Linked DNA regions of Pseudobacteroides sp.. Each later gene encodes a partner of the first gene's protein in a complex. Links are inferred from orthologs where the notes say so. Each region holds a gene or a part of one and is shown on either strand. Other genes may lie near its edges. The genes, in order: VIO64_RS11005 and uvrB.

What was found.
Region 2: the proteins of VIO64_RS11005 (region 1) and uvrB are in contact, whole or in part, in a crystal structure (PDB 7EGT), measured with the Thermus thermophilus proteins. The link is inferred for Pseudobacteroides sp. from one-to-one orthologs. Residues at the interface, in WP_096412145.1 of Thermus thermophilus: His654, Arg656, Phe657, Gln666, Asp668, Glu669, Lys680, Arg681, Leu682, Ser683, Lys685, Tyr686, Ala687; in WP_096411307.1 of Thermus thermophilus: Glu23, Leu25, Arg26, Asp27, Gly28, Glu29, Arg30, Phe31, Arg55, Glu326, Asp327, Phe328, Glu379, Ser382, Gln383, His398, Gly400, Arg401.

The regions. Positions count from the first base shown.
Region 1 is NZ_DATCTU010000074.1:90,415-93,812, reverse strand. The notes cover bases 275-3,340. They hold VIO64_RS11005 (ATP-dependent helicase), read right to left. Parts: upstream 3,018-3,340; coding sequence 531-3,017; downstream 275-530. Other genes in these bases: hpf (ribosome hibernation-promoting factor, HPF/YfiA family), read right to left, coding at 3,229-3,340; VIO64_RS11010 (hypothetical protein), read left to right, coding at 275-427. Outside these bases: more of VIO64_RS11010, read left to right, coding at 1-274; more of hpf, read right to left, coding at 3,341-3,398. UniProt on the Escherichia coli protein: A helicase with DNA-dependent ATPase activity. Unwinds DNA duplexes with 3'-5' polarity. Translocates on single-stranded DNA with 3'-5' polarity. Initiates unwinding more efficiently from a nicked substrate than double-stranded DNA.
Region 2 is NZ_DATCTU010000043.1:17,230-20,444, reverse strand. Bases 92-2,974 are described here. They hold uvrB (excinuclease ABC subunit UvrB), read right to left. Parts: upstream 2,583-2,974; coding sequence 600-2,582; downstream 92-599. Other genes in these bases: VIO64_RS07505 (glycoside hydrolase family 52 protein), read right to left, coding at 2,773-2,974; VIO64_RS07515 (type II CAAX endopeptidase family protein), read right to left, coding at 92-595. Outside these bases: more of VIO64_RS07515, read right to left, coding at 1-91; more of VIO64_RS07505, read right to left, coding at 2,975-3,215. UniProt on the Escherichia coli protein: The UvrABC repair system catalyzes the recognition and processing of DNA lesions. A damage recognition complex composed of 2 UvrA and 2 UvrB subunits scans DNA for abnormalities.

The DNA.
Region 1 (3,398 bases):
TGCAATAGTTGTAGGAGTGCTAAGCTTGCATGAAAAATCTGCTGTGGATAAAGCAGTGGTAGATGAAAAATTAGGTCAGATGGAAAAGTTTATAGATGAGCAGAAGTGGACTGAAGCAAAAAGTATTGGTAATGAGCTATTAGACATGAATATTGCTCAGGGAACCAAGGTCAGTGTATATTGGGAGATGGGGATAATTGAGAGCTATCAGAAAAATTTCGGTACTGCTATAGATTACGCCAATAAGGTACTAAATATAAGCTCTGCTGACGGTCATTATTTGCTGGGACTTATTTATACCGATATGAAAAAGTACGATCAGGCTATAAATGAGTTTACCATTGTAGGACAAACGAGCCCAATGTATAAAAATACTGCAGACAGCTGGATTGCGGAGCTTAAGAAGCTTTCAGGCAGTGGAAAATGATATTGAAATAAAGCGTTTAACTTAAAAAAGTGACTTTGCTTTTATTGAAGCGAAGCCACTTTTTAATATCCAGAAAATTATGGTGTATACTGCACCACAATTTCTACCCTATCTTTGTGAGGTTGGCAAAAGCTGCCATTAGTCTTTTCATTCCAGAGCCCTTAAAGTGTATTTCCAGTTTGAAATCATCATTCTCCTTTTCTACCGATGTAATAATACCTATACCAAACTTTTTGTGCTCCACCTTGTCTCCGACATTAAAGGCAGACTTGATACCTGCTGGTTTTGGGGAACTTACTGATGCAGGATTGTAGGTCCTGTTCAGGCTGGAAATAGTATCCTTTTGGACACTGTTTATTTGCCTTGGAAAGCCTGAATCCTTTTGCATGCCGTTAGCCTGCCTTGGGAAACCTGAGTTCCCTGAGGTGGTGACGCTGCTGGAGAAACTTGAAGCCGATCTGGCCGATGGCCTTCCATAGCCTTCAATAAGCTCCGCAGGTATTTCGTTTAAAAACCTAGAGGCTTTATTGTATGTGGTATTTCCAAATAAGGTACGGCTTAAAGTGCTTGTCATGTAAAGCCATTTTTTGGATCTGGTTATTCCAACATAGCAAAGTCTTCGTTCTTCTTCAAGCTCACTTTCATCAGTTACGGCACGGTAGCCTGGGAATATTCCTTCTTCCATTCCTACAAGGAAAACTGCTGGGAATTCAAGGCCTTTTGCACTGTGAAGAGTCATAAGTACAACATTATTTTGCTCCTCTTCAAGCTTATCAATATCTGCAACAAGGGAAATACCTGCTAGATAGGCTCCAAGGCTCTTGTCCTCTTCTCGTTCCTCAAACTCTATGGCACCTGAGATAAGCTCCTGTATGTTTTCAAGCCTTGTCTGGGCTTCAACCGTATTCTCAGCCTTTAGCTCCTCCATAATACCCGACTGCTTTATTACTTCTTCAATAAGCTTTGAAACAGGCAGTTCGCCCTTCATAATCCTGAATTTATTAATGAGGCTGACAAAAACCTCAAGCTTGGAGGTAGCCCTCTGGAGCTCAGGTACACCGGCTGCAGAATCGATTACACTGAAAATACTGCAGCCCCTCTGGTTTGCTACGCCTTCTGCAGTATCAACTGTGGTGTTGCCAATACCTCTTTTTGGAACATTGATGATCCTCTTAAGGCTAATGTTGTCTGAGGGGTTTTGAATAACCCTCAGGTATGCGATTATGTCCTTTATTTCTTTCCTGTCATAGAACCTCAAGCCTCCAAAAATCCTGTAAGGGATAGACTCCCGCATAAGCATTTCTTCTATGATACGTGATTGAGCATTGACCCTGTAGAGGATGGCAAAGTCTTTATAGCTGACATTTTCCATTGCACTAAGCCTTTTAATTTCAGATGCTACAAAACCGGCCTCCATATACTCGTTTGAACCCTGATAATACTGAATCTTGGGCCCTTCAAGGGTTTCTGTCCACAGGCTTTTGTTCTTTCTTCCAGTATTATTCTTTATAACATTATTTGCTGCATCAAGTATAAGCTGGGTTGACCTGTAATTTTGCTCCAGTTTAATGGTTTTACAGTCCTTAAACTCCTTTTCAAAGTCAAGTATATTTCTTATGTTTGCCCCTCTCCAACCGTAAATTGATTGGTCATCGTCACCAACAACGCAGAGGTTTCTATTGGTCTGTGCCAAAAGGCTTATAAGGGTGTATTGTGCAGTATTGGTGTCCTGGTATTCATCCACGAGAATATATCTGAATTTTTTCTGGTAGTAATCAAGAACATCCTCATGTTCTATCAAAAGCTTTATTGTCAAAATTATAATGTCATCAAAGTCAAGAGCATTGTTTTGCTGCAGCTTTTTCTGATATAGCTCGTATATCGAGGCTATCTTGTTCATTCTATAGTCTGCCTGATACATTTTGCTGTAGGTTCTGGTGTCAATCAGCTCATCCTTTGCCCTTCCTATGGCATCAAGCATGCCTTTAGGGGGGAAGTTTTTTTCATTGAGGTTTAGTTCCTTCAAGCAATCCTTTATTACAGTCACCTGGTCAGATGTATCATAGATAACAAAGCTGTTGTCGAAACCCAACCTGTCAATGTATCGCCTTAGTATTTTGACACAGGTTGAGTGAAAGGTTCCTATCCACATGCCTTCACACATGGAGCCCATGAGCCTTCCGATCCTCTCCTTCATTTCCTTTGCAGCTTTATTGGTAAATGTAATAGCCAAAATGCTTGCAGGATGTACAGTACGGCCTCTTAACACCCTAACGGCATCCTCTGAAAGCTCTGCCTTTTTGTTTGTAGGCAGACTCTCCGCTATGCTTCTAAGCATGTCCATATCAGCATTTTCAGCGTATGCAGGTATGTGCGTGCTTTTGTACGAATCCCCAAATCTAATCATATGTGCGATTCTATTGACAAGAACAGTGGTCTTTCCAGAACCGGCACCAGCTAAAATGAGAACAGGACCGTTTATAGTATAAACGGCTTCCCTCTGCCTTTCGTTCAAAAAATTGTATTGGGACTGGATAAGTTTATCTCTTAAGGATATGAATTCCTTTATGCTATTTTCACCGGATATCATTTTTTATCACCTTCACAATAAATCAATTTATAATATCACTTTTCATATAAAAGTGTAACCAATTTAGTATAGCATAGATTTATCCCTACTTAAAGGAATAAATCACGTGGTTAATTTCCTGTGAAATTAAAAAGCCGCATCGAAATGCGGCTCTTACTTTTGAGTGATTTATTATAAATTTTATTATAATTGATTGAAATTAAATGCTTGTCTAAAAATCAGGCTCAATCAAGCCGTAGTTTCCATCTTTTCTCCTATAAACAACATTAACTTCTTTGGTATCCGCATTTGAAAACATAAAGAACTCATGACCCAAAAGGTTCATTTGCAGGATAGCTTCTTCAAGTGCCATAGGCTTTATAGCGAATTTTTTGGAGCGGA
Region 2 (3,215 bases), on another replicon or contig:
TGCCCAGTGCCATTACCGGTATAACTTTCATAATTGTGATGCCGCCCTCGTTTATAATCCATATTGGAAAATGAATTGTAACAAACAGTATTGCAACTAAAATATTTGCTCCCCAAAACTCTATGAATTCCTCAATTTTATTAAGAAGAAACCCCCTGAAGACTATTTCCTCAGTCAGACATGTTACCAATACAACATTTATAATTTTATCCAAGTCAAAATCCATGTTTAAAGAACTCTTTCCATAGAGGAACATTTTTCCCAAGTTTATACCTATAAGGGCTCCACCTATTACAAGTCCCCAGACAATGCCCATTAGTGCACGGCTGTTAAGTTTCAGATAAGATAAGGGCTTATTGCCATCAATATATATTATGTACATAAATACCGGAACGGCCCAAATAAAAACCTTAATAAGACCGTTTAATAAAATGCCCGGGGGGCCCGCATATTCTTCATACACCATAGGTGACAAAACACTTCTGTGAAGAGTCCAGGCCCCATAAAAAATAAGAAAGTAAATCAATAAATAGTGAACCTTGTGTGCCTTAATAAACGAAGTTACACCTTTTGACCAACCACTTTTGCTATCCATAATGTCAATTCTCCATCCTGTCTTTAAGTTCCATAATTTTATCCCTTAACTCAGCGGCTCTCTCAAATTGCAAATTAACCGCCGCTTCTTTCATTTCCTTTGAAAGTTTGTTTATAAGAGCCTGTATTTGTTCTTTTGTTGATGTTTCTTCATCACGGCTGATTCCATACTCTGCTCCCTCTTCTGCCGCTTTTGTAGCTTCTATTACATTCCTTACAGCCTTCCTGATTGTTGTGGGGGTTATGCCATGCTGCTCATTGTATTCCATTTGAAGCTTTCTTCTTCTATTGGTCTCATTCAATGCCTTGCTCATGGAATCTGTTATTCTATCGGCGTACATAATGACTTTGCCTTCAGCATTTCTTGCTGCCCTACCGATAGTCTGGATCAATGAGGTTTCCGATCTTAGGAACCCTTCCTTATCAGCATCCAATATAGCTACCAGTGAAACCTCAGGCAGATCAAGACCTTCCCTTAAGAGATTGATACCTACAAGCACGTCAAAAACTCCAAGCCTCAAATCCCTTATAATTTCCATTCTTTCAAGGGTATCTACGTCTGAATGCAGATATCTCACCTTAAAATCCAGTTCCTTAAGATAATCGGTAAGGTCTTCAGCCATCTTTTTTGTCAATGTGGTTACAAGCACCCTTTGATCCTTTTTAACCCTCTCGCTTATTTCGCCTATCAAGTTGTCTATCTGCCCTTTAATAGGATTTATTATTACTTCAGGATCAATAAGACCTGTTGGCCTTATAATCTGCTCAACAACCTGTAAAGAGTGCTCCTTTTCATATTTTGCAGGGGTGGCACTTACATATATGGCCTGATTTACCCTCTTCTCATATTCCTGAAACTTAAGCGGTCTGTTGTCAAAAGCAGAAGGAAGTCTGAAGCCATACTCTACAAGTGCTTCTTTTCTAGACCTGTCCCCGTTGTACATTGCCCCAATTTGGGGGATGGAGACATGGGATTCATCTATCACCAGCAGGTAGTCATCAGGAAAATAATCCATCAGTGTGTATGGAGCACTTCCAGGAGCACGTCCACTGATATGCCTTGAGTAGTTTTCAATTCCCTGACAGAAACCAACCTCCTGAAGCATCTCAAGGTCATACCTCGTCCTTTGCTCAAGCCTGTGTGCTTCCAGTATTTTGCCCTGACTTTTAAGATCCTTCAGTCTTAAATCCAACTCTTCCTCAATACTGCCCAGAGCCTTTTCCATCTTTTCTCTAGTTGTTGCATAGTGTGATGCTGGGAAAATAGAAACATGTGAACGAGTTCCCTTGATCTCACCTGTAAGCGAATGAATTTCAGTAATCTTCTCTATTTCATCACCAAAAAACTCAACCCTGATTACGTTTTCAGATGACGATGCAGGAAATATCTCCAACACATCTCCTTTAGCCCTAAATTTGCTTCTCTTAAAGTCTATTTCGTTTCTTTCATACTGAAGGTCTACAAGCTTTCTTATTACCTCATCCCTGTCTTTTCTCATGCCAGGCCTTAAGGAAAGCATAAGATCTGTATAATCCTCAGGGTCTCCAAGGCCGTAAATACAGGATACACTTGCTACAATAATAACATCTCTTCTTTCAAAGAGTGCTGCTGTCGCGGAGTGCCGCAATTTATCTATTTCATCGTTTATTGATGAGTCCTTCTCAATATAGGTATCAGTTGATGGAATATAAGCTTCCGGCTGATAATAGTCATAGTAGCTTACAAAATATTCAACTGCGTTATCAGGAAAAAACTCCTTGAATTCACTGCACAACTGGGCAGCCAAAGTTTTATTATGTGCTATTACCAAAGTTGGCTTTTGCACCTTTTCAATAACATTTGCAATTGTATATGTTTTTCCCGAACCAGTAACGCCTAAAAGCGTCTGATGCTTATATCCCTTTACCAACCCATTTCCTAAAAGCTCAATAGCTTTGGGCTGATCCCCGCGTGGTACATATTCGGATTTTATCTTGAATTCCGACATTGCCTGTTAATCCTTTCCATTAATTACTTTTACCATATCCACACAATATTCCCCAAATTACCTGTGGATAATGTTGATAAGTATGTGTACAACTTTATTTATCTTAATATCTCTGTTGATAACTTTGTCAGTAAATCTTCCAAGTGAAATTTTTCAGCAGTCTTATTACATTTTTTTACGCCAAAAGCTATTATTTTTTATAAAGCCAGAGTATGTTTGTCACACCTCTTGGATAATATTTGCTGCCTATTGCTTCCCCTAATATAAACTGATCACTGAAGCACCAATATGCATTCTCTCCCCTTAAGAGCCACGACTTATGCACTTCATCCGCATCCTTTGAAAAGCTGTCTGCGTCAATATCCAATATATCACTTATTATAAACTTGCATAAATAAATTTTACTAGGCCAGGAGTTATTACTGGTTGATGATATCTTCCAGCCACCATCTTCAAAAATACATATCCCAGGCTTCATAACAGCTTTTATATGTTTCTTTAGCAGCTTTATATAATCACCATAAGGACCATTCTCGGAAACTACATCTTTCAAACCAGCAATATATGGAAAAATCAAGCCTTCCACTGCCGGAATAATTGCTGCTTCTATTCCTTCTCCAATTATAGCAGGAA